One region of the Akkermansia muciniphila genome, then DNA from elsewhere that is predicted to be linked to it. Evidence: riboswitches for the same ligand, from Rfam matches in the RefSeq annotation. Region 1 holds a riboswitch; each other region holds the start of a gene.

Evidence for each region. A riboswitch is a leader RNA that binds a small molecule or an ion and turns the genes downstream of it on or off. The one in region 1 is predicted to bind cobalamin.
Region 2: it holds a riboswitch for cobalamin, as region 1 does, so the genes downstream of both, ABGM91_RS09195 (TonB-dependent receptor) here and ABGM91_RS12165 (sirohydrochlorin cobaltochelatase) in region 1, are expected to answer to the same signal.
Region 3: it holds a riboswitch for cobalamin, as region 1 does, so the genes downstream of both, ABGM91_RS09160 (autotransporter outer membrane beta-barrel domain-containing protein) here and ABGM91_RS12165 (sirohydrochlorin cobaltochelatase) in region 1, are expected to answer to the same signal.
Region 4: it holds a riboswitch for cobalamin, as region 1 does, so the genes downstream of both, ABGM91_RS04840 (ribonucleoside triphosphate reductase) here and ABGM91_RS12165 (sirohydrochlorin cobaltochelatase) in region 1, are expected to answer to the same signal.

What each region holds. Positions count from the first base shown of each region.
Region 1 is NZ_CP156688.1:2,998,276-3,003,980, forward strand. Features, by position in the region: gene ABGM91_RS12150 (GNAT family N-acetyltransferase) at 1-30, shown strand, start outside; gene ABGM91_RS12155 (TlpA disulfide reductase family protein) at 127-1,140, shown strand; gene ABGM91_RS12160 (TfoX/Sxy family protein) at 1,181-1,540, opposite strand; cobalamin riboswitch at 1,779-1,933, shown strand; gene ABGM91_RS12165 (sirohydrochlorin cobaltochelatase) at 1,964-2,929, shown strand; gene ABGM91_RS12170 (precorrin-2 C(20)-methyltransferase) at 2,931-3,638, shown strand; gene ABGM91_RS12175 (hypothetical protein) at 3,635-4,876, shown strand; gene ABGM91_RS12180 (precorrin-8X methylmutase) at 4,883-5,545, shown strand; gene cbiD (cobalt-precorrin-5B (C(1))-methyltransferase CbiD) at 5,584-5,705, shown strand, end outside.
Region 2 is NZ_CP156688.1:2,245,318-2,251,022, reverse strand. Features, by position in the region: gene ABGM91_RS09200 (extracellular solute-binding protein) at 1-1,501, opposite strand, end outside; gene ABGM91_RS09195 (TonB-dependent receptor) at 1,651-3,657, opposite strand; cobalamin riboswitch at 3,692-3,831, opposite strand; gene ABGM91_RS09190 (cobyric acid synthase) at 4,175-5,705, shown strand, end outside.
Region 3 is NZ_CP156688.1:2,237,600-2,243,304, forward strand. Features, by position in the region: gene ABGM91_RS09160 (autotransporter outer membrane beta-barrel domain-containing protein) at 1-2,163, opposite strand, end outside; cobalamin riboswitch at 2,198-2,336, opposite strand; gene ABGM91_RS09165 (bifunctional adenosylcobinamide kinase/adenosylcobinamide-phosphate guanylyltransferase) at 2,503-3,093, opposite strand; gene cbiR (cobamide remodeling phosphodiesterase CbiR) at 3,068-3,883, opposite strand; gene cobS (adenosylcobinamide-GDP ribazoletransferase) at 3,880-4,620, opposite strand; gene cobT (nicotinate-nucleotide--dimethylbenzimidazole phosphoribosyltransferase) at 4,640-5,680, opposite strand; gene cbiB (adenosylcobinamide-phosphate synthase CbiB) at 5,686-5,705, opposite strand, start outside.
Region 4 is NZ_CP156688.1:1,184,047-1,189,751, forward strand. Features, by position in the region: gene ABGM91_RS04825 (TrkA C-terminal domain-containing protein) at 1-700, opposite strand, end outside; gene ABGM91_RS04830 (anaerobic ribonucleoside-triphosphate reductase activating protein) at 712-1,428, opposite strand; gene nrdD (anaerobic ribonucleoside-triphosphate reductase) at 1,455-1,649, opposite strand; gene ABGM91_RS04840 (ribonucleoside triphosphate reductase) at 1,699-3,795, opposite strand; cobalamin riboswitch at 3,947-4,132, opposite strand; gene ABGM91_RS04845 (glycoside hydrolase family 88 protein) at 4,348-5,705, shown strand, end outside.

The DNA of each region.
Region 1 (5,705 bases):
GATTACATCATGGGGCTGGACATTGCCTGAAACGCCTTTCCCACAGGAACGGGGCGCCGGAGAGGCAGGCGCGGGGAGCGCGCTTCCTTCTTGACACTCAATGCGGCATTCTGCATCATCCATCCTATGAAAACCTTTACTGCCTTCCTTTTGTCCGGAACCATCGCCGCCATGACGGCCCCGGCTTTCATCCAGGCGGCGGACAACGGCAACGGAGCGAAGGTTACCTACCCTTCCTTTGACGACAGCAGCCACCTCCACGGGCCCAAGATCAAGGCTTCCGACCTGAAGGGGAAGGTGGTGTTTTTTGAGTACTGGGGCATCAACTGCCCGCCCTGCATCGCCAGCATGCCGCATTTGCAGGAATTGCAGGATAAGTTCCAGTCCAAGGGCTTTACCGTGGTAGGCAGCCACCGCCAGGGGCCCAGCCCCAGGATCAAGCAGTTTCTGGAGGAAAAGAAGATTACCTTTCCCGTTTACCAGGGGCTGGATATTCCGGCGGCCTCCTGTCCGGGCGGACTGCCGCATGCCGTACTGATCGGGGCCAACGGCAAAGTGGTGGCCAAGGGCCATCCCACCCAGCTTTACGACCTGGTGAAGAGGGAGGTGATGAAGGTGGAACGCGGCCTTCCCATTCTGGAAGGCGTGGAGCTGGACAAGTACAAGTCCCTCGCCAAGACGGTCGTTTCCAACGGCAGCAACATTGAGTCCAAGATCACTCCCCTCCGGAAGAAGACGGACGACGAGGAGGCGCAGGCCGTGTGCAACGCTTTTGACGAATGGCTCGGGGACGCCAAGGAGATGGTCCAGGCCCAGATCCAGTCCAACCCGCTGGAAGCGGTGACGGCCATCACGCGCCTGAAGACGGCGGTTCCCTCCGTCAAGGAGTTTGACGAACCGCTGGCGGTCCTGAAAGCGAACAAGGACCTGCCGAAACTGGCGGACCTCAACAAGAAGATTTCCGCGCTGGAACAGCGGAAGGCGAAAGGCCGCAAGATCTCGGAGTCCGACCTTAAATCCCTGACGCAGGCCGTGGACAAGTTCGCGGAGTCCGACAATGAAGCCACGCAGACCGTCGCGGGCAACCTGAAAAAGAGCCTTTCCTCCCTGGCCGTGCCGGAGTCCCCGGAAGATAAGTAAGTTTTTCCGCCAAACGTTTTTATAAGGCACCAGCAGGCGTTTACGGACGCCTGTTTCTTTTTTCCCCGGAAGTTTTTTTCTTCTTCCCGGACAAGACGTCCGGAGCGGAGAGGACGGAACACGTTTCCCGGACAAAAGAGGAGAGGGCCCGGTCATCATCCAGCTCCGTCATCAGGAAATGAGGCCTGGCTCCGGGATAGGGAGAGCCCTGCTCCTGCTGCGGCAGCCTGTTCAGCCCAGGCTCCGTGATCTTGACGAACAATTGGTTGTCACAGACCAAACCGAAAAACTTCCGGTCACAGTACAGGCCGTATTCCCCAAACATTTTTTTGAAGGAAATATCCCCGGCATGGCGGAGCTGGAAACAAATATATTCTACTACATCAGGGGAAGAGGCCATGCCCCATGTTCTCATACCATCCCCGCCTGCGGCAAGCCGCAAACGCCGGACTGCCGGACTGGAAATCCGCGGTCCCGCAGCCGGAGCCGCGCGCCTTTTTCCGGGGCAGGCGCAGGAGCGGGAGGAAAGGCGGCTTTTACCCGTTCACGCGTCTTTTTTCCGGATGCCCGGAAATCCGGCGGCGGTTCTAATAATCATTGACACTGACGGCTAAAAACGCCATTAAACACGCCGAAGCAACGGGGAATTCCGTGAGAACCGGAAACAGTCGCGCTGCGGTATCGGGTTACAAACCCTCAAGGGACGCTTTTCACCGGGCGTTTCATCAGCCAGTCCTCCCATTCCGGAGGGTGAAGGCGAGGGGGAGGTTGGAGACCCGGAGTCCGAATATCCTTGCTCCGGTTCACCATACCTTATCAACGCATGATTGAAACATCCTCTTACGTGCCGGGGGCGTTCCTGCCCCTTTCCTCCGTTTTTCTTGCAGGCCTCACCCTGTTTTCCCTGCCCGTGCTTTCCGCCGCCCCATGCGGGACGGAAGCCTCTCCCGCCCCGGCGGAACAGGCGGCTCCGTCACAGCAGGAAGGGCTTCTTCTCGTCGCCTTCGGGACCAGCCACCAGGATGCCACCGTCTCCTATAAGGAGCTGGAAAAGGACATGCTGCCCCATTTTTCCCCAGACCGCCTGAAGTGGAGCTATACTTCAAGCATCATCCGCAGGAAGCTTGCCGGACGCGGAACCCCGGTCCCCTCCGTGGAGGAGAATCTGGACCGCATGGCCCGCGCGGGCATACGCACGCTGCGCGTCCAGTCCCTCCACATCGCCCCCGGAGAGGAATTTTCCCGGATGGAAAGGCAGATCGTCAGTTTCCTGGCGCGCCATCCGGATAGCTTTGACCACGTGTTCATCGGCCGCCCCCTGCTGGAAAGCGAGCGGGACAGGGACGAGGCGGTCACGGCCTTGTTACAGCATTTCCCCGCGGAACGGAAGAAGGGTGAAGCCATCCTGCTCATGGGGCACGGCCAGCAGGAAGGCCGCTGCGACATGGTGCTTTCCGATTTTGCCCGCGAGTTGAATGACCGCGACAGCCTGGCGTTTTTCGCCACCGTGGAAGGTACGCGCGGCGTGGCCCCCATTCTGGAACAGCTCAAGAAATCCGGCGCAAAAACGGTCTGGCTGGCCCCTTTCATGCTGGTGGCCGGAGATCATGCCAAAAACGACCTGGGCGGGGACGAGGAGGATTCCTGGGCCTCCATGCTCAGGAGGGAGGGGTTCACCGTTAAAACGCACCTGAAGGGCCTGGGGGAAAACCCGGGCATCCGCGCCGTTTTCTCCCGCCATGCCCGGACCACGGCGGACGACCTCATGGCTCCCAAGAAAGCGCACTGACATGTCCACCCCCGGAAAATTTTACGGCGTGGGCATAGGCCCCGGCAATCTGGAATACCTGACGCTGAGGGCCGTCAACGTGTTCCGGTCCGTGGACGTGGTGTTTACCGTGACGGGCCCCAACAGCGATTTCAGCATTTCCGAAGCGGTGGTGCGGTCCGTGGGCGGCGTGAAGGCCCAATTCCACAAGCTGGTTTTCAGTATGTCCCGCGACGCCAGAACCCGGCAGGAGCAGATTGAAAAGAATACGGCCATTATTGAGGAGTCCCTTTCCCGCGGCCAGGACTGCGCCTTTGCCACGCTGGGGGACGCCATGACGTACAGCACCCTGGGCTATATTCTGAGCCTCCTGATCAGCCGTAATCCGGACCTGCGCACGGAAGTGGTTCCGGGGATCACCTCCTATTGCACCCTGGCGGCCCACAGCCGCCGGATCCTGGTGGAGAACGGGGAACGGCTCCGGGTTATTCCCGCCTTCAGGCCGGAGATGGCGGATTCCCTGGAGTTCCCTCCCGGAACCACCACCGTTCTCATGAAGACCTACCGCAGCCGCGCGCGCCTGATGGAGCGCATCCGGCGGGAGAAGGATATCCGCGTTATTTACGGGGAAAGACTGGGCATGCCCGACGAGTTTATTACGGACGATATTGACGTCATCGCCGCCAGGCCGGAAGAATACCTTTCCCTGATGTTCGTCAAGAAGGCATGAACGGCACCAGGCACTCCCGCACCTATCCCTGGCGCCAGCCTCTCCGCTGGCTCTGGCTGGCGCTGGCGCTGGCGGCCTCCGGAGTCATGGTGGTGAAGATGCCCGCGGGCATGGGCGCCTCCGCGCCCGGAAAGTCCCGCATGACCATGAAGCCTGCCGCGGAGGCTCCCGCGGAAACGCGCGGGGAAGGAAAGGGACAGGAAGAAGGCTCTGCTGCCAGCCCGTCCCCGGCTCCCAAAAAGCGCCATCATTCCCGGAGCGCGCAGGCTCCGGAAACAGGCGCGGAGAAAATCCTGGCGCGCCTGCCCCAGATAGGCAGCCTGATCGGCCTGGTGGCCCTGGCGGCCTTCATCGGCGGGATTGCAGAAATCTTCCGCTTTCATTTTGCCCTGGGCAAGCTGTTCGGCGGGCTGGCCCGCTGGGCCCACCTGCCGGAAATCATCAGCCTGTCCATCCCCACGGCCCTTTATTCCAACGCCGCGGCCAACGGCATGCTGGTGAGCAGCCATGCGGAAGGCAAAATCACCCATTCCAACCTGATTGCAGGCGGCATGATGAACAGCTATCTGTCCTTCGTCTCCCATTCCCTGCGGGTGGCATACCCCGTCATCGGCGCGGTGGGGCTGCCCGCCATCTGCTACTTCGGCTGGCAGATGGGCTTCGGCTTCCTGTTCATTGCGGGCGTGCTGTTCCTCCACCGCAGGAAAAGCCCCGCCGCCGTTCCGGAGGCCGCGGCTTCCGGTGAGGCCCCCGCCGCCGGGCGCCCCTCCCCGGAATGGCGCCAATCCCTGCGCCAGACGTGCCTGCGGGTGCTCGCGCTCGTTTTCCGCATGCTCTGCCTGACGGTTCCCCTGATGATCGGCGTGGAGTGGCTGATGAAAAACGGCCTGTTTTCCTGGTGGGAGGAACACGTGCCGGACTGGGTCAACCGCATTTTTCCCGCGGAGCTCATGAGCATTGTGGCTGCGCAGATGGGCGGCCTGGTCCAGGCCGCAGGGGTGGCCGCCAACCTCCGCAGCCACGGCATGGTTACCTCCTCCCAGATTTTGCTGGCCATGCTGGTAGCCAGCGCCATCGGCAACCCCATCCGCGCCCTGCGGCGCAACCTTCCCTCCGCCATGGGCATTTTCCCCGCGCGGGACGCCTTGACGATCGTGCTCGTCATGCAGCTTTCCCGCATGATCGGTGCCATTCTTCTGATTGCCCTGACGGGCCTTTTCATCCATTATACCCATTGACGCCTCATGACCGCCGCACCTGAAATCCGCTGGGACATGTCCCCCGCCGCCATTGAGGCGGAAAGCTTTGCCGCCATTGAACGGGAGTTCCAGGGCTGGGAAGAGCTGCCGCCCGCGGAATGGAAGGTCATGCGCAGGCTCATCCACACCACGGCGGACCTCTCCATTGCCGCGGGCCTGGCTTTCCGCCATGACCCCATTCCCTCCGCCCTGGCGGCCCTCCGCAGCCACTGCCCCATTTTCTGTGATTCCAACATGATCCGGGCCGGGCTTTCCGTGGAACGCCTGAGGCGCGCCCACCCCGGTTACGGCAAGGAGGATATCCATTGCTACATTGCGGACGCGGACATCGCCGCGCAGGCCAGGGTCACTGGAAGGACGCGCGCCATCTGCGCCGCGGAAAAGGCGCGCCCCATCCTGGACGGAGCCGTCGTCCTCATCGGGAACGCCCCCCTTTCCCTGGCCCGCATCTCCCGGTATGTGCTGGAGGAGGGCATCAGGCCCGCCCTGATCGTAGGCATGCCGGTGGGGTTCGTCAACGTGGTGGAATCCAAATTGCTGGCGGGGACCTGCCCTGTTCCCCAGATCGTTCTGGACGGGCGGCGCGGCGGCAGTGCCCTGGCCGTCACCACCCTGCACGCCATTCTGGAAAACCTGCCTGCCGCCTGATTTTTCCGCATTCATCCCCATCCGCCGAGTTCCGTTCCATGTCCACCCCCCTCCGCCAGCCGCTCCGGAAAGGATTTTCCACCGGGGCCAATGCCGCCGCCGCCATCACGGCCGCGTGGAGGACGCTGAACGGAGAGAACACCAGGGAAGCCATTCCCCT
Region 2 (5,705 bases), 750 kb from region 1:
GTTCCACCACCAGCCGTTCCCCCCGTTCATTTTTCAAAACACCGTCTTCCCCCATTGTCCGGTAGCCGGCGCGGGCAAAGTATTCCATGGCTTTTTTCTTGCCGTATTCCGGCGCTTTCAGCGGGAGCGTCAGATCGCCGTATCCCTCCATATAGGAGCCCAGCCTTCTCATATTCCCGCGGAACAGGGTGTCAATCACCATGCCCATATTCACGGAATGCGCCAGCCCGCGGCGGATGTCCGGATTTTTCAACAGCTTGTCCGAACAATTCAGGTACAGGCCGTACGGGGGGCAGGCATAGCCGGCTTCCAGGCTGTATTTGTCTATGTAGCCCTGGTGTACCTCCGGCAGTTCCAGCCTGGTTTCCCATACTTCCGGCTTGCGGACGTTCATCATGTCCAGCTCCCCGCGGCGGAACATTTCAACCGCCTTGTTTTCCAGGTTTACAAATACATGCTCCACCTGGTCCGCATTGCAGGAATGGCGGTAGTATTTCCTGTCCTTCGCCCACCAGTTCTTCACGCGGGCCAGGGTGATGCGCTCGCCTATGCGGATTTTTCCGGGAACCACCACGTAGCCCCCCGTATTCGGCGGCGCCTTCCACTGGTAGCGCTCCAGAAACAGGGAGTTGAAATCATGGTAAAAACCGGGATGGGCCGGATGGAAATCCACACAGGCCATGTAGGGCAACAGCGGCCCGGGGGACGGCAGCGCCAGGGCAATGACGGAATCCCCGTACACCGTAATCTGGTCGTACGTGGAGCGGAACAGAGTTGTCCAGAACGGGTCCCGGGCAAAGCCGGACGTGCGGAGGCAGATATTCAGAAGGAAGTCCTGCGCCTTCACGGGGCGGCCGTCCGAGTATGTGGCTTCCGGGTCCAGATGGTAAAAAACGGTTTTCCCGTCCGCGGATACGGCCCAGCGGTCCGCCAGCCCCGGAATGGGCCGGAAGGTTTCCGGATGCAGCCCCACGAGGGGAAGCCACACGTTGTCAATGGCGGAGTAGTTGAAAAAGTTTTCGCTTCCCGGCCCGAACGCCCGCAGGGTTCCGGGAAACGGCGTATTGATCCACAGCCGGACCTGCCCCCCTTTTACCGCGCGGGGGTCGCCCACGTCCGGCTCCTCCATGCCGGTCTGCCATTCCAATCCCGCCGGAACGTCTTCCAGCGGAAGCAGGCGGATATGGTCTTTCAATTCCAGCCTTTTCCTGATGCGTTCCACGGAACGCTCCTGTTCCGCCAAACGCCGCCCGTCCCCTGCCCCGCGGGAGACGGACAGCAGGCTTTTCTTCCGTTCGCCGCCTGCCAGTTCCCGAAGCAGTTCCCGCTCCACGGACCTGTTCCAACGTTCTACGAATCCGTCAAATACGGCAGGCATTCCCCTGCCGTCCGCCTGCGCGGAGGCTCCATGCCAAACGTCCGCCTCCCGCTGGGAGAAGTAGAATACCCCCCCCAGAAAGACGGCGAGGACCAACGCCCCCAGTATGGATACCCAGCGCAACACAGCTCAGATTACCGCCGCATGTTAACCGATTCCGGAACCTCCGGAAAACAAAAAGCCCATCTTCCGCCCGTGGCTGTTCCCTTCGCCTGAAACAGCCCGCAAGGCGGAAGATGGGGGTGCAATCAACAATTAGTCCTGAAAAGCAATTAGAATTCGACCGTCACGCCGCCAAAGACGCCCAGTCCCCGGGCCTGGCGGGGGCCGAAGTTATAGTCATTCGTGATGATGAAATTCTGGTCAAACAGGTTTTCCACCCGCACATGGAGGGCTACATTGTCCGTTACCTGGTAACGGGCGAACAAACGCGCCGTAAAGAAGTTGTCCAGCCGGGCATAGTTGTAGTCCGTGCGTCCCATGGCGGACGTTACGCCAAAGCCGACCGTCAGTTTTTCAACCGGAGAGGTATAAATCTCCGCGTTGATGGTGTGGCGGGCGGTATTGGCCATCTGGACGGTTTCATAGTTGCCGATGGAATCCCGCTTGGGCATCGTGAAGGTGTAGTTGGCATAATAGCCGCTGTTCCACGCATCCTTGAACTGCCCCTTGAACGCTACTTCCACGCCGTAGGAAGTGGCGTGGGAGAAGTTGTCGTAAGTCGTGTAGGAGTTGGGCCAGGTGCCTACGCTCTTGGTGCCGATTTCATCGTTGATGCGGGTCCAGAACCCGGTTACGGAAGCGTAATGGTTGTCCGCCAGGCGCTGTTCCACGCCCAGGTCTCCGCCCAGGGATTTGGATACGTCCAGGTCCGGATTGCCCACGTAGCCGTAATTGGCGGCGTACTGTTCAAAGTAGGTGGGGGCGCGGAAGCCGGAACCCACGGAACCGAAAATACGGGTGGGGGAGTCCTTGCCCGTCACCTTCCAGGAATTGGAATAACGCCACGTGAAGTGGTTGTTCCAGACGGAATCATGTTCCAGGCGCAGGGCCACGCTGGCGTCAAAGTTGTCCGTGGGCGCCCACATCTGTTCCGCAAAGAAGGCAAGCGTGCTCTGCCATTCATCCTTGGCCACGTAATTGTTTTCGCTCATGTAGTCGGAACGGTCCCAGGCCATGCCGGCGACTGTCTGCCACTTCTTGTTCCATGTCAGGGCATTGCGCCATTCCGTCTGGAAGCGGCGGTTGCGCATCACGTTGGGCTGGAAATCAAAGCCCGGCGTGTGCGTGGAATAATCCATGTTGTAATGCCCTACCATGAAGCTGGTGGACCACAACTTGGTAATTTCCGCATCCACGCGCCCCGTTACCAGGTTGCTGCGGTTCTTGTCTTCCGTGTTGTACAGGTGGGGGTCCGCCACGGCGGGCCACTGGTCGTAGTCCACATAGGGTGTGGGGTATTCAAAGTAGGAATCCAGGCGGCGGTAGGTAAAGCCCACCTTCACCTTGTCGTTGACGTCATAACCCAGGCGCACGGCTTCCTGCCACTGGCGGAAGTCGTTCATGCCTTTCCGGTTGTCATAAATGGCCGGATAAATGGTAGGATCATTTTCCGTGGATTCAAACCCCACGCCCACAAAGTAGGAAAGCTTCTTGATCTTGCCGGAGGAAGTCGCATAGCTGTTGAAGGAATGGAAAGAACCGGCTTCCGCAAAAATCCTGGTCACGGGATCGCCTTCCCCTTCCGGAGTATCCATGGCGACAACGCCGCCAATGGCGCCGGAACCGAAGACGGCGCCCTGCGCTCCCTTCACCACTTCCACATTGCCCACGGTAAAGAGGTTGGTGATGCCCAGCAGCTTGTTGCCGGACATGTTGACATCACTGATGCGCATGCCGTCAACCATGGTCAGGGTGTAGGTTTCCTTGTTCATCCCGCGGATGACGGTGTTGCTCACGGAACCGCGCTGCCAGGTGCCGCCGCCGTCCAGCGTGAAGACGCCGGGCGTCTGGGAAAGGGCTCCCGTCAGGGTTTCAATGCCCGCCTTCTGGAATTCTTCCGGATTGATGACGGAAACGGATACCCCGGACCGGTTGTACGGCACGCCCACAAAGTGGGACGCCATGGTCAGCTCCGGCATGACCTGCATGGTTTCCGTCCTGGTAGCGGGCGGGGAGTCTTCCTTTTTAGCGGACTCGGCAAGAGAGGACTGGCCTGCGAATGCGGCAAGGCCAACGGCAATAGCGCCCATCTGAAGGGCTTTTTTCGTATAAAGCATGGTTGTGGTGCCTTACGTTCGGTAACTCGCCGAACAGTTGGACAACCCCACAGGCTGGTCTTCTGGCTTGCGAGACAAGCTCGCTTACAGTGGCGGTACCGCTCCGGATTCTCACCGGTATTCCCCATCTATTTCCTGCCCGGCTACGGGCATCCCTGAGGTCTGTAACCCTTACCATAAGGGTTCATGGGACGGATGAAATACCAAAGGGGCCGGTATGACAAGCCAAAAAGAATTTTCTTTGAACATTCCGCGGCTTTGAGGGCGTTTCTTCTTTTCAGCCGCCGCGCGCCATCCCGTTTTTCCAAACGGAGCCTTCCATTTTTGTCTTGTCACCCCCGGCGCGTACAGGACATGATGCGCCCATGACGCGCCTTAACCCTTCCTTCCCGCAACGGGGAAGGATTGCCGTTTTCAGCGGAGGTTCCAACTTCCGGAAAAATCGTCCCTTCAAGGCGTTTCCTTCCTTTTCCCGGCACAGGCGCCATCCCGGAACGCCGGCCTCAATTACTACGGCATGAACAGTTTTTCACACGGAGGGGATTTAACATCCCTGGCGGCGGGCGCCGGACGGCCCGAACGGGAGATTCTGGATTTCAGCGTCAACCTGAGGCCGGAGGGAATGCCGGAGTTCATTACCTCCGCCCTGTGGAAGGCCATGGATGCGGCCGCACCCTACCCTTCTCCGGACATGGCGGAGCTGCGGGAACTGGCGGCGGACCATTACGGAGTGCCTTCCGGCTGCTTCGCGTTCGGAAACGGAGCCAACGAACTGATTCACGCCCTTCCGCGCGCGCTGGAGTTGAAACGGGCCGTCATTCCGGAACCCGCTTTTTCCGAATACAGGCTGGCCTGCCTGCGGCACGGCACGGACATTCTTTCTCCGCGGACGGAAGAACGGGATTCCTTCACGCCCTCTCCCTGCCGGCTGGCGGAACAGGCCGAAGATGGAAACGCCGTTTTCCTGGCGAATCCCTGCAATCCGTCCGGCAGCCTGCTGGACGTTCCGGCCCTGCGCCGGGCTGTGCAGTCCCGCCCCGGAGTCATCTGGATTATTGATGAATCCTTCATGGATTATGCGAACGGAACGGAATCACTCCTCCGTGAGGCGGCAGAGCTTCCCAATCTGGTGGTCCTGCGCTCCCTGACCAAATTTTACGGCATGGCCGGCGTCCGGTGCGGCTTTTCCGTCTGCGCCGCTCCGCTGGCGGAACGGCTGAGGCAGTCCCTGCCCGCGTGGAACGTGAATGCCTTTGCGGCGGCGGCTGTGCGGGCCGTGCTGGCACAGCCGGCTTCCTGGGCGGACGGGGAACGCGCCCTAAACCGGGAACGCCGGGAAGATCTGTTCCGCAGGCTTTCCGCCCTCCCGGGCGCCGCCGTGCTCCCGTCCGGAGCCAACTTCCTGCTCTTCCGCCTGGCGGAGGCGCCCTCCGGTCTGGCCGCCCGGCTCCTGAAAAACCACGGCGTCGCGCTGCGCGACTGCTCCAACTATCCGGGACTGGAATCAGGCGGCTGGTTCCGCTCCGGCGTCCGCACGCCGGAGGAACACGCCCTGCTGGAAAAGGCCCTGCGGGCCGAACTGAAGGGGGATAGCCCCGCCATTCTCCGCAAACTGCCCAAACCGGCCCTGATGGTTCAGGGCACCTGCTCCGATGCGGGAAAAAGCGTGCTCACCGCGGCCCTGTGCCGCATTTTTCTTCAGGACGGCTACCGCGTGGCCCCGTTCAAGGCGCAGAACATGGCTCTCAACTCCGGTGTGACCGCGCTGGGGGAGGAGATGGGCCGCGCCCAGATGGTCCAGGCCCAGGCTTGCCGCATTGACCCGGATGCCCGGATGAACCCCATTCTGCTCAAACCCCATTCCAACACCGGGTCCCAGGTGGTCGTGATGGGGCGCGCCGTGGGACACATGGAGGCGCGGGAATATTTTACGGCCAAAAGGCGCTTCTGGCCGGACGTGCGCAAGGCGTACGATTCCCTGGCGGAGGAGTACGACGTCCTCTGCCTGGAAGGGGCCGGCAGCCCCGGAGAAATCAACCTGAAATCCG
Region 3 (5,705 bases), 760 kb from region 1:
GTCCGACTGGCTCAAGTCAGCCTCCCCTCCTTCCAGCACGATGCCGTGCTCAGGCAGGTTTTCCCCGATGATGACCTTGGAACCTTCACCCACATAGATGCTTTCTCCGGGTTTGACGACGATGGGAGTGCCTTCACCCAGGAATACCTGGCCTTGCAGGCGGTAGCTCATGCGGTAGTTTTCCAGATGGAAGTTGTCCACCCTAGTTCCGTACATGGCGGTGATGCCGTCCTTGATCTGGTCCAGCGTGACGACCCAGGCGGAGTCCGTGGTGTTGAGCACCGTGGTGCCCACCGTAGCGTTTTGCGCCAGGTCCAGATTCACGTTCAGGCCGTCAAAGCCCACTTCCAGGGCGGTTCCCGCTGCGTTCTGCACCAGCGTGCCGTTGAGCAGCGTCATGCCTTCCGCAATGGTGAGCGTGCCGTTGCCGGACAGGGTGCCCATGTTGTTCATGACGGCCCCGTCACGGAGAATCTGGGAATTGCCCGTCAGGGTGACGGTGGAGCCGTAGCCCACGTTGACCCGGTTGAACAGGACTGCGGCTTTTTCCGTGGAGATGGTCCAGTTGGCTTTGTTGTCCGCACTGCCCACGTTGAGCGTAACGGAGGAATGGCGGGTGGCCGTATCAGACTTGTTGGTGTTAACTGTTGTCCGGACTGTGTAGTCAAACAGCCCCGGTGCGGCTTCCGTGCCGGACAGCAGTGTGATGGTGTCCGCGGAACCTTCCGCTCCGGAGCCGCCCAGTTCCCAGATGCCGCTGATGGAAGCTCCGGCATGGACGGTGATGTTGTCCGCCGTGTTTTCCGTATAAAAGCTGGAGCCCGTCGTGGAGCCGCTGTACAGGGCATAGGCCGTTGCTCCCTCTCCCGTTGCCGTTGCTTCAATGACGCCGGTGGAACCGATGAGCGTCGTAATGCCGGCGCCACCCATCAGGGCTGCCGCCGTGTTCCCGGCAGTCGCCGCGCTGACGGTTCCATTGATCATTCCTGTGGTCAGGGAGAATTCCGCCAGCAGCCCGTAGGCTTCCGCAATTCCTGTGGAGGAGGCGGAGATGGTCCCTCTGATGTCTCCCACGGACAGGGAACCGGTGGAACGTGCTCCGGCGGCCGTTCCGGCCATGGCTTCCGCCCGGATGGCGCCGTCCACATGGCCGATGGTGATGTTGGAATGGGTCTGGTAACCCCCTTCTTCTCCGGCAAAGAGGCCGTAGGCATCCATGCCGTTGGTAGTGGCGGTAATGCTTCCTGTTGCTCCCATGTCGCCCAGCGTGATGTTTTCCCGGGCTTCAATGCCGATGGCGGAAAAGTCCTCGCTTGTATCACTGGAACCGGAGGTTGCCGTGATTTGACCGTCCAGCCGGGTAATGTTCACCTGCCCGTAGTTGGACTGGATGCCCCTGGCGCCGTAGCCGCCGGTCGTCGCCGCGGAAATGCTGCCGGTGGCGGAGAAGGTGCCGATGTTGACGTCCTTGTAGCGCGGGCCCTGGTAGTCCATGGTGTTTCCGTAGGCATACAGGCCCCTGGCAAAATTTCCCGTGCCCAGCTCTACGGAGATGTTGCCCGCCATCGTGCCGATGTCCAGCCGCCCCTGATAGGCATAGATGCCGTTGGAGGAGAAATTGGCCGTGATGGAGATACGGGCATTTGCCGTGATGGTTCCGATGGAAAGTATCTTGCCGTAGCTCCGGATGCCTGTGGCATTCGTGTTTGCTGCGGAGATGTTGAAGGTTCCTGCCAGGGTGCCGATGTCCAGATTGACTCCGGAGGAGGTGTCAATGCCGAAGGCGTTGTTTCGCGTGGATGAGACGTTGAATTCAGCATCCCCGCCAATGGCATCAATGCTGAGGGTTCCGGATTTCCCCCATATTCCGCGCACGTTGCTGGACCCCGTCACGCTGAAGGTGGCGGAGACCGTTCCCAGGGCCGCATCTGAGGCGGTTCTGGCTACAGTGGCGTCATAAACGCCAGCCAGGTTTTCCTTGGGAGTATCCTGGGCATGCACCGTTCCCAGCATGCCGAGGCAGGCCAGGGTCATAGCGATTGCCTGCATCCAGTGCCTGGCGTGGCACGGTGTTTTTTCAGGAGTGTTGAACATTCCGGACTGCAAGGAGGCCGGACCATCATAGTCTGCTCCGTTCAAGCGGAGCGTGTTGGATGAATGCATGTGTATGGTCTGAATGCCGGAATACTCGCCGGCGGTTCATAAAATACTTCGAGGCTGGCGATCTGGCTCATTGCAGGTTTTTAGGCCGTGCAATATACAGTGGCGGTACCGCTCCGGATTCACACCGGATTCCCCATCTATTTCCTGCCCGCACCACGGGCTTCCCGGAAGCGCCTCCCGTAAATCATGAAGGCCCGGCCAACTTACCACAGGGGCACGGCACGGTCAATCCCCGGCGCATTTCTTGATGTGGAAATGCGCATGGTCTTGAATGCCAAACTATTATTTTCTGGCCCCTTTTACCGCAGGAAGCATGGAAAAAGCTGGCCTCCCGACGTCCTAACGTTTTTTCACGGCCAGGGGAAGTCCTGCCACCATGAAGTAAACTTCGTCCGCGCTTTTGGCCAGCAGCTGGTTGGCGATTCCCAGCCCGTCACAGTAGTGGCGCGTTTCCGCGTCCGCCTGGCTGATGCCCATGCCGGTTTCAGAGGAGACGAGCACCCAGGGCGCGGGTGAGCGGGAAATGAGTTCTTTCAGGGCCTCTATTTCCTCAATCAGCGCTTCCTGGAACGGTTCGTAGTCCGTGGGGTCCTTCTGGGCGTACAGGGTGTTGGAGGCAAGCAGGGTGACGCATTCCAGAATGACGCCGTCCACCTGGTCCAGCAGGCCGGATTCCCGCACGGCGGCGGCCACATGGCGGGGGGATTCCAGCGTAAGCCAGCTTGCTGGGCGCCGTTCCCGGTGCTTGCGCACGCGGTATTCCAGGGAGCCGGCTCCGGGCCACACCTCCGCCGTGGCCACGTACAGGATTTTTTCCCCGAACCCGGCGGCTATTTGTTCGGCGTATTGGCTTTTGCCGCTTCTGATGCCGCCCAGGACGAGCGTCATGCGTGCGGCGTTGGCGTCAGTGTTTGGAGATGTAGCGTTCATGGGATTCCAGCATGGCCTGGTGGGAGTTCAGGAAGTCGTCCAGGCTGAAGACTTCCAGGGTGATGGTGGGGGAGAACCGGATGTCCCACATGGGGTGCAGGATGGCGTCCAGCGTGGCGGCGGGCATGTGGTGCAGGGATTTGTGGTCCCGTTTTTCCAGTCCGTGCAGATGGCACATGCGTATGTCCGGCAGCCAGAGCGGCAACAGTTTTTCCGGCCTTAGACCTTCCTTCCAGACATGGCCTATGTCAAAGCAGCGGGAATGGGGCGTGGCGGAGACCAGCTTGTCCAGATAGTCGGCCGGGTGGCGTTCCAGATTTTCCAGGGCCAGGCATTCCGGCGCGGGCAAATGGGGCGTGATTTGCTCCAGGCTGCGGAGGATGCGTTCCGTTTCCCGCTCCGTAAGATGGGGGCGCATGTCCGGACCGGGAATGTGGTCCGTAACCACGTGCATGACCCAGGTGTGCGGCTCCAGCTCCCGGGTCAGGTCAATGGCGCGGATGATGTTTTCCGTGTAGCGTCGGCCTGATTCCTCCGTGGCGAAGCCTCCGTCCGTGGGCAGGTGGACGTTCCACTTGACTCCCGCGTCCGCGGCGATGGCGGCCAGTTCCCGTATTTCCGCGGGGGTGATAAGTCCCTCCCCGCGGTCGCCGGCTTCCAGCAGGAGCAGGGCGATGTCATCCGCGTAATGGACGCATTCCCTGATGGCGGGGACGTAGTAGTCCGGGATGATGAAGGAGGTGCAGCCGATGTTGAGGCCGGGAACGCGGCATTTTTGCGGAATTTTCATAAGGTGCAGAAGGTGAGCAGGACGATCCATTCCGTGCATTCTACGGTACAGCCGAAGACGTCCCCGGTGACGCCGCCCAGGCGGCGGCGGGCATACAGGAGCAGGGCCGTGGAGCCGGCCAGGGCGGCCAGCAGCGCGTACAGCCCGTGCCACCCGGCCAGAGCGCAGGCCGCCAGGGTGACGGCAGCGGCTGCCAGGGCATGAACGGGGCGCGTCCCCTGCTTGAAGGCTTCCCCCATGCCGCCGGGGCGCGCGCCCGGAAAGCGCATGGCGATGAAGATCTGGCTGCGGGCCAGCAGCCCGGCCAGCGCGCACGCCGTGAGCAGCAGCTCCCATGAACCGCAGGCCGCCAGAGCCGCGAGCGCGGCGCCCTTGAAGGCCAGGTTGAAGAACAGGGCCGTGCCGCCGAAGGTGCCCAGTCGAGAGTCTTTCATGATTTCCAGCCTGCGCTCCCGGGGCACTTCCACAGGCAGTCCGTCCCCGCAGTCCGCCACTCCGTCCAGATGAAGGCCGCCCGTGAGGGCCACCCAGCAGGCGCAGCCGATGACGCCGCAGACCAGCGGGGGGAAGAGCAGGGTAGCCGCCCAGGTCAGACCACCTGCCAGCCCCCCCACGACAAGGCCGACCAGCGGGAGCCATGCGGAGATGCCGTTCAGGTCGTTTTGCAGCGGCCACGGCCCTACGGGCAGCCGGGTCAGGAAGCCGAAGGCGGAGCGGATGGTGGTGATGACGGCCATGGTGCAGGAAAGAGGGGATTCAGCGCGGAACGGTGATATCCAGCTCCGGCAGGGTTTTCATTTCAGAGAGTACGCGCGTGGCGGCGTCCAGCAGCGGAAAGAACAGGGCCGCCCCCGTGCCTTCTCCCAGGCAGAGGCCCAGGTCCATGTACATGGTGACGCCGATGTGGTCCATAATGAGCTTGTGGCCCGGTTCCGCGGAGTTGTGGGAGCCGAGGAAGTACTGCGCCGCTTCCGGGCGGATGCCCTGGGCGATGGCCGCCGCCGCCCCGGCAATGAAGCCGTCAATGACGATGGGGACGCGCAGTGAGGCCGCCCCCAGCATCAGCCCGGCCATGGCCCCTATTTCCGGTCCTCCTACCTTCGCCAGCACGTCGATGGCGTCGGAAGGGTCGGGCTTGTTCAGGGCTATTCCCTGTTCGATGAGTTCTATTTTTTTACGGATGACTTCCCCCTTGACGCCGGAACCGCGTCCCGTCACGGTTTCCACCGGGGTGCCCGTGAGCACGGCCACGATAGCGGAGGAGGGCGTCGTATTGCCGATGCCCATTTCTCCGGCGGCTACGATGTCCAGCCCTTTGGCTTTTTCCTCCCGGGCCATGTCGATGCCTGTTTGCAGGCATTCCAGCGCCTGTTCCCGCGTCATGGCCGGCCCCCTGCTGAAGTCGTTGGCGCCGTGCATGACTTTTCTTTTAACCAGCCCCGGAAGGTCGCCGAAGTCGTAATTCACGCCCACGTCCACCACGGAAAGGCGGGCTCCCGCGTTGCGCGTAAAGGCGTTGATGGTGCCGCCGCCTTGAAGGAAGTTGCGGGTCTGGATGTAGGTGACGTCCGTGGACGTCAGGCTGAGGCCGTGGTCGGCAATGTGGTGGTCCGCGGCGAAGAGGACCACGGCCTTGTCCTTCAGGCGCGGCGCAGGATTGCCGGTCATGGCGGCAATCTGGATGGCCACGGGTTCCAGTTTTCCCAGGGCGAGCGGGGGCTTGGCCAGTATTTTCTGATGCTCCAGGGCGGCTTTGGCGGCCTGTTCGTCCAGCGGGGGGATATGCAGTTTGTTCATGATGGTCAGAAGCGTGGGATGAAGA
Region 4 (5,705 bases), 1.2 Mb from region 1:
GCGTCAGGGGCATCAGCCTGTCGTTGCGCACCACGCGGGTGACCATGCAGTGCAGGCCGTCCAGCAGCTTGCAGTCCGCAATGTTCTGGCCGATCAGGTTGGGCTGCGTGACGCGGACCAGGCGGGAGATGATGCTGGCCTCCTGCTTGGAGTGCATGGCCTTGGCTTCCTTGTTCAGGTCAAAGTGCAGCAGGCGCGGCAGAAGCTGGACGAACAGGACCACGCCCACCACGCCGAACGGGTAGGCGATGCCGTAGCCGATGCTGACGCCGCTGCCGGAGGCTCCCGGCAGGCTTTCCGTGGCCGCCGCCAGCGCCGGGGTGCTGGTGCACGCTCCGGCGAAGATGCCGGAGGAGATTCCCGCGGGCACCTCGAACCAGATGCCGAACAGGCAGGTGAAGAGGGCGGAAACGCCTACAATGACCACGGACATGACTGCCAGCTTGCTGCCCTGCTTGGCGATGGCGGAGAAGAAGCGGTTGCCCGCGCTCAGGCCCACGCAGTAAACGAAAAGCGCCAGGCCCAGCTGCCCTACGCCGTTGGGGATGGCCAGACGGTAGTGCCCGGCGGCCAGGGCGACGAAGAGCACGCCGGAGAGGCCGAGGTTCAGGCCGTATATTTTAATGCTGCCAAGGGCGATGCCGAAGAAGATGATTCCGAAGAGAACCAGGGTGTTGTGATTGAGCAGGATGTCGAACATGGTCGGCTGGGTCAGTCTTCTCCCGGGACGAACTCAAAATTGCGGAAACGGACGGGGATGGAGGCGGCCTCCAGCCGGGTCCGGTCAAACAACCGGCTTGGCGCGGGAAGAGAGTTGAGTGTTTGTTGGGTCAGGTAGAAATTTTGCACGAAGTAGTTGCCCCCATACCCGCGCTTTGTCAAGTCACGTATGATGTTGTTGACGTGATCTTCCGTCAATAAATCGGGATGGACGGTGGTTCTGACTTCAAAAGCGGTTCCGGAGGCGATCAGGTAGTCCAGCGTTTCAGAAAAGGAGGGGAAGAGGTCCGGCCTTCCGGTGACGGCGCCGTACTGTTCCGGGGGTGCCTTGTAGTCCAGGGCAATGTAGTCGCAAAGCCCCTCTTCCACCAGCGTTTTCACCACGCCGGGCCTGGTGCCGTTGGTGTCTATTTTAATCGCGAAGCCTAGCTGCCGTATCTCGCGGCAGATGGGGATAAGGTCGGGACACAGCGTGCATTCGCCGCCGGACAGGACTACCCCGTCCAGAAATCCCACCCGATCTCTGAGGAAATCAAGGTAGTCCGTCCGGTCTCCGGCAGGAGAGCCCGTTCCTCTGACCAGGGAGACGTTGTAACAGTACTGACAAAACAAGTTACAGCCTCTCAGCCAGAAGATGCAGGCCACCTTGTCCGGAAAATCCAGCAAGGTGAGCGGCGTGATGTCCGCTATGCCCCGGCCCGTTCCCATTGACTTCGCATATGTTATTGGGAAAATTACCGAGGCTGTTCCGTCCGGGCGGAGCAGGGGCAGGGACGGCCCGGTTCCACAAAGTGGACGCGGTCATGGAACTCGCCCTGTTTGCCGGCGTTGAAGGTTTCCACAGGGCGGTGATAGCCCATGACGCGCGTGTAAACGGTGCAGCGGGTCCGGTCCTGTGCGTATTTGCTTAATATTTCCTGTTTGGTCATTGTCGTATTAATGGTTGGGTTTTGAAACGAGGCGGTCGGTTGAAAAGGGTTATTCATGCCTGTGAATGTGGAGCAGCTCTTCATCGCAGAAGGGGCAGTACTGGTGTTCCCCGCGCAGGTAGCCGTGCTTCTCGCAGACGGAGAAGAGCGGAGTGACGGTCAGGTACGGCATGCGGAAGCGGGTCAGCACCTTGCGGACGATGTTCCGGCAGGCTTCCGGGGAGCTGATGGCTTCATTCATGTACATGTGGAAGACGGTTCCCCCCGTATAGCAGCACTGGAGTTCGTCCTGGAGCTGGAGCGCCCGGAACAGGTCGCTCGTATGGTCCACGGGAAGCTGGGAGCTGTTCGTGTAGTAGCGCTGCCCCACGGGCCCCGCCTGGAGGATGTCCGGGTAGCGTTTCTGGTCCTCGCGGGCGAAGCGGTGCGTGGTGCCTTCCGCGGGCGTGGCTTCCAGGTTGTACAGGTTGCCCGTTTCCTCCTGGTACTCCTGCATGCGCAGGCGGATGAATTCCAGGATTTCTTCCGCAAAGGCCCTGCCTTGTTCGGAGGTGATGTCCATCGTGTCGTTGGAGAAGTTGCGCAGCAGCTCGTTCATGCCGTTGACTCCGATGGTGGAGAAGTGGTTGCGGAAGGTGGGCAGGTAGCGCCTGGTGTAGGGGTACAGGCCGCGGTCATACATCTCCTGCACGAAGGCCCTTTTCTTTTCCAGGCAGGATTTGGCCAGGTCCAGCAGTTCCCCCAGCCGGGCGAACAGGGCTTCCCGGTTCTGCTTGAAGAGGTAGCCCAGCCGGGCCAGGTTGATGGTCACCACGCCTATGGAACCGGTCATTTCCGCGGAGCCGAAGAGGCCGCCGCCGCGTTTGAGCAGCTCCCGCAGGTCCAGTTGCAGGCGGCAGCACATGGAGCGCACCGCGTCCGGCTTGTAGGCCCGTTCGTCCGGCACGCGTTCCCCGTTTTCATTCACGGTGTACTGGCTGCCGATGAAGTTCTGGAAGTAGGAGGAGCCGATCTTGGCGGCGTTTTCAAACAGGAGGGGCACGTTTTCCCCCTCCCAGTCAAAGTCTTCCGTGATGTTGACGGTGGGGATGGGGAAGGTGAAGGGCTGTCCCGTGCTGTCCCCTTCCGTGAGCACCTCGTAAAAGGCCTTGTTGATCAGGTTCATTTCCTTCTGGAAGTGCTTGTAGGTCAGTTCCGTCAGCTTGTCCGCGCCGCGTTCCCGCGCCAGGGCCAGAAGGTCCGGGTCCTCCATCCCTTCAAAGAGGTGCTCCCCGCCGCTGAAGGGGGCCTGGTCCCGCAGGTCGCGCGGCACGGTCCAGTCAATCGTGACGTTGGTGAAGGGGGACTGCCCCCAGCGGGAGGGCACGTTCAGGTTGTAGACAAAGCTGCGGATGTCCTTCTTGATGCGCGTGAAGTCCGCCTGGTCCTTGAAGGCGTAGGGCGCCAGAAAGGTGTCAAAGGAGCTGAACGCCTGAGCGCCCGCCCATTCGCTTTGCAGAATGCCCAGGAAGTTGGCCATCTGGCCCAGGGCTTCCCGGAAGTGGCGCGGGGGGCGGCTGTTCACGCGGCTGCGCACGCCGTTGAATCCCTCATTGAGCAGGTTGCGGAGGCTCCACCCGGCGCAATACCCGGTCAGGCAGTCCAGGTCATGGATGTGGTAGTCCCCTTCACGGTGGGCGGCGCCTTCCCGGGCGGAGTAAACCTGGTCCAGCCAGTAGTTGGCGATCACCTTGCCCGCCGTGTTGTTAATCAGCCCGGCGTTGGAATACGTGGTGTTGGAGTTGGCGGCGATGCGCCAGTCGCTCTGGCCGATGTATTCTTCCACCGTCTGCTTGCAGTCCACGTACGTGTTGCCGGAATACAGGCCGCCGAGCTGTTCGCGCTGCATTTTGTGCAGGAAGCGGTAGGTGATGAAGGTTTTGGCCGTGTCAAAGTATCCGCACCGGAACAGGGCGCGTTCAATCATGTCCTGGATTTCTTCCACGTGCGCGCTGTCCTGGTGGGTCAGCTTGGCCTCCACTTCCTCATAAATGGAACGGTTGTAGGCGGTTCCGGAGCTGTGGAAGGCGTTTTTGATGGCCTCCTCAATTTTATAGCCCTGGTATTGTTCCTTTTTTCCGGAACGTTTGATGATGCTTGTTGCCATGGTGGATGTCTCGCTTGGAAGGGATAATGACCGCTCATCCGCGAGCCTGGGCAAAAGCCTGGAAAAATCATAGGCAGGGGCCGCCGCATGCGTGCATTTTTAACAAGGGGCACGATGAGGACCTGTGCGTATGTTCATCCTGTCCGCGGGATGGGATACGGGGGCATCAGGTCGTCTTCTGGCTTCCGGTGCGACATGTGATGGGGACTTCCCGGCTGCCTGGGCAGTCAGTGTCCGGTCCATCGTCTACCGGTTACAGCGGCGCGTCCGCGACGGATTTTCACCGTCTTCCGTTACCTGCGCTGAAACGCAATGAACCACAGAAAGGAACTTCCCGCAAGGAAAATGTATAAATGATGTATTAAATATTTGTTAGTATACATCATGTTGTATATGCCGGGTGCGGAATGATTGATAACGCGGCATTCCTTTCCGTCATGGCACCATATGTGCCCTTGCCTCCTTTCCCGGTCCGGAGGAAAGCGGATAGAATGAAAAGAAGAATCATCCCTTGCGGAGAAATTTCCGTACGGCTTTTTCCGTATCAATAAAATGCGTTTCTTTTTCTCTACAAAAAGCGGATGGCGGAAATCCTTCCTGATGCTGGTTCTTCCCCTTCTCTCTGCGGGGAATCCTGCTTCCGGCGCTTCTGCGGACTGGAATGAAAAGACCATCCGGGACAATCTCCAACTGGTGGCGGAATGGCAGGCGGAGCATCCCAAAAAGCGCTCGCCGCTGCATTGGACCTACGGGGCTTTTTATTCCGGCATGGTGCAGTACGGCCTGTCCGTTCCGGAAGGGCCGGGATTGCCGCTGCTGAGGAAAGCGGGGAAGGAACAGGAATGGAAAACCCTGAAACGGCATTACCATGCGGACGATCACGCCGTGGGGCATGCCTGGATGGAAATGGCGATGGAAGACGGCAATCCCGCTGCGGCGGAAAAGATACGCGCCGTGCTGGACAAGGTAATGAACCGGCCTTCCTCCGCCTCCCTCCAGTTCCAGACACCCCGGTGCCAGGACCGCTGGAGCTGGTCGGACGCCCTGTTCATGTCCCCTCCGGTATTCGTGAAGCTGGCGGCCTATACCGGGGACCGCCGTTATCTGGAATTCATGGACAAGGAATACAAGCTCACCTGCGACTATCTTTTTGACCGGAAGGAAGGACTGTTTTTCCGGGATTCCCGTTACTTCACCATTCCGGCGGGCAATGGGAAAAAGATGTTCTGGAGCCGGGGCAACGGCTGGGTGATTGCCGGACTGCCGCTTATTCTTCAGGACATGCCCGCGGACTGGCCCACCCGTCCCTTTTACGTGGACCTGCTCAAGCGCCTGGCGGCGTCCCTGAAAAAATGCCAGTCGCCCGACGGTTCCTGGCACGCCAGCCTGCTGGATCCGGAAGAGCCGCCCCTGAAGGAGATGAGCGGCACCCTGTTTATCGTGTACGGGATGCTGTGGGGAGTGAACCAGGGGTATCTGGACGCGAAGGAATACCTTCCCGTCATCCGCAGGGCCTGGAAGGCCGCCTGTGATTCCGTCAACGCGGAAGGCGCGCTGGGCTGGGTGCAGCCCATTGCGGACAAGCCGGGGCATTATTCCGGGGAGGATACGGAAGTGTACGGCGCGGGCGCTTACCTGATGGCCGGCACCGAGCTGCGCAAGTACGTCATTGGCCGGGACCATCCGCAGAAAAAGACCGTGACCGTCACGAATCCCCTGAACATGTTCAGGCCCGGAGAAACCGTGGCGGTTCCGCTGCCGCCAGGAGCTGCCGGGGATGCGGCGTCCCTGCGCGTCTTTGACGTGCGCCACGGGCGGGTGATTCCTCACCAGGCGGTGGATACGGATGGAGACGGCAGGAAGGATACCCTCCTGTTCCAGGGCAATTTCCGGCCCGGAACAGCCCGTGA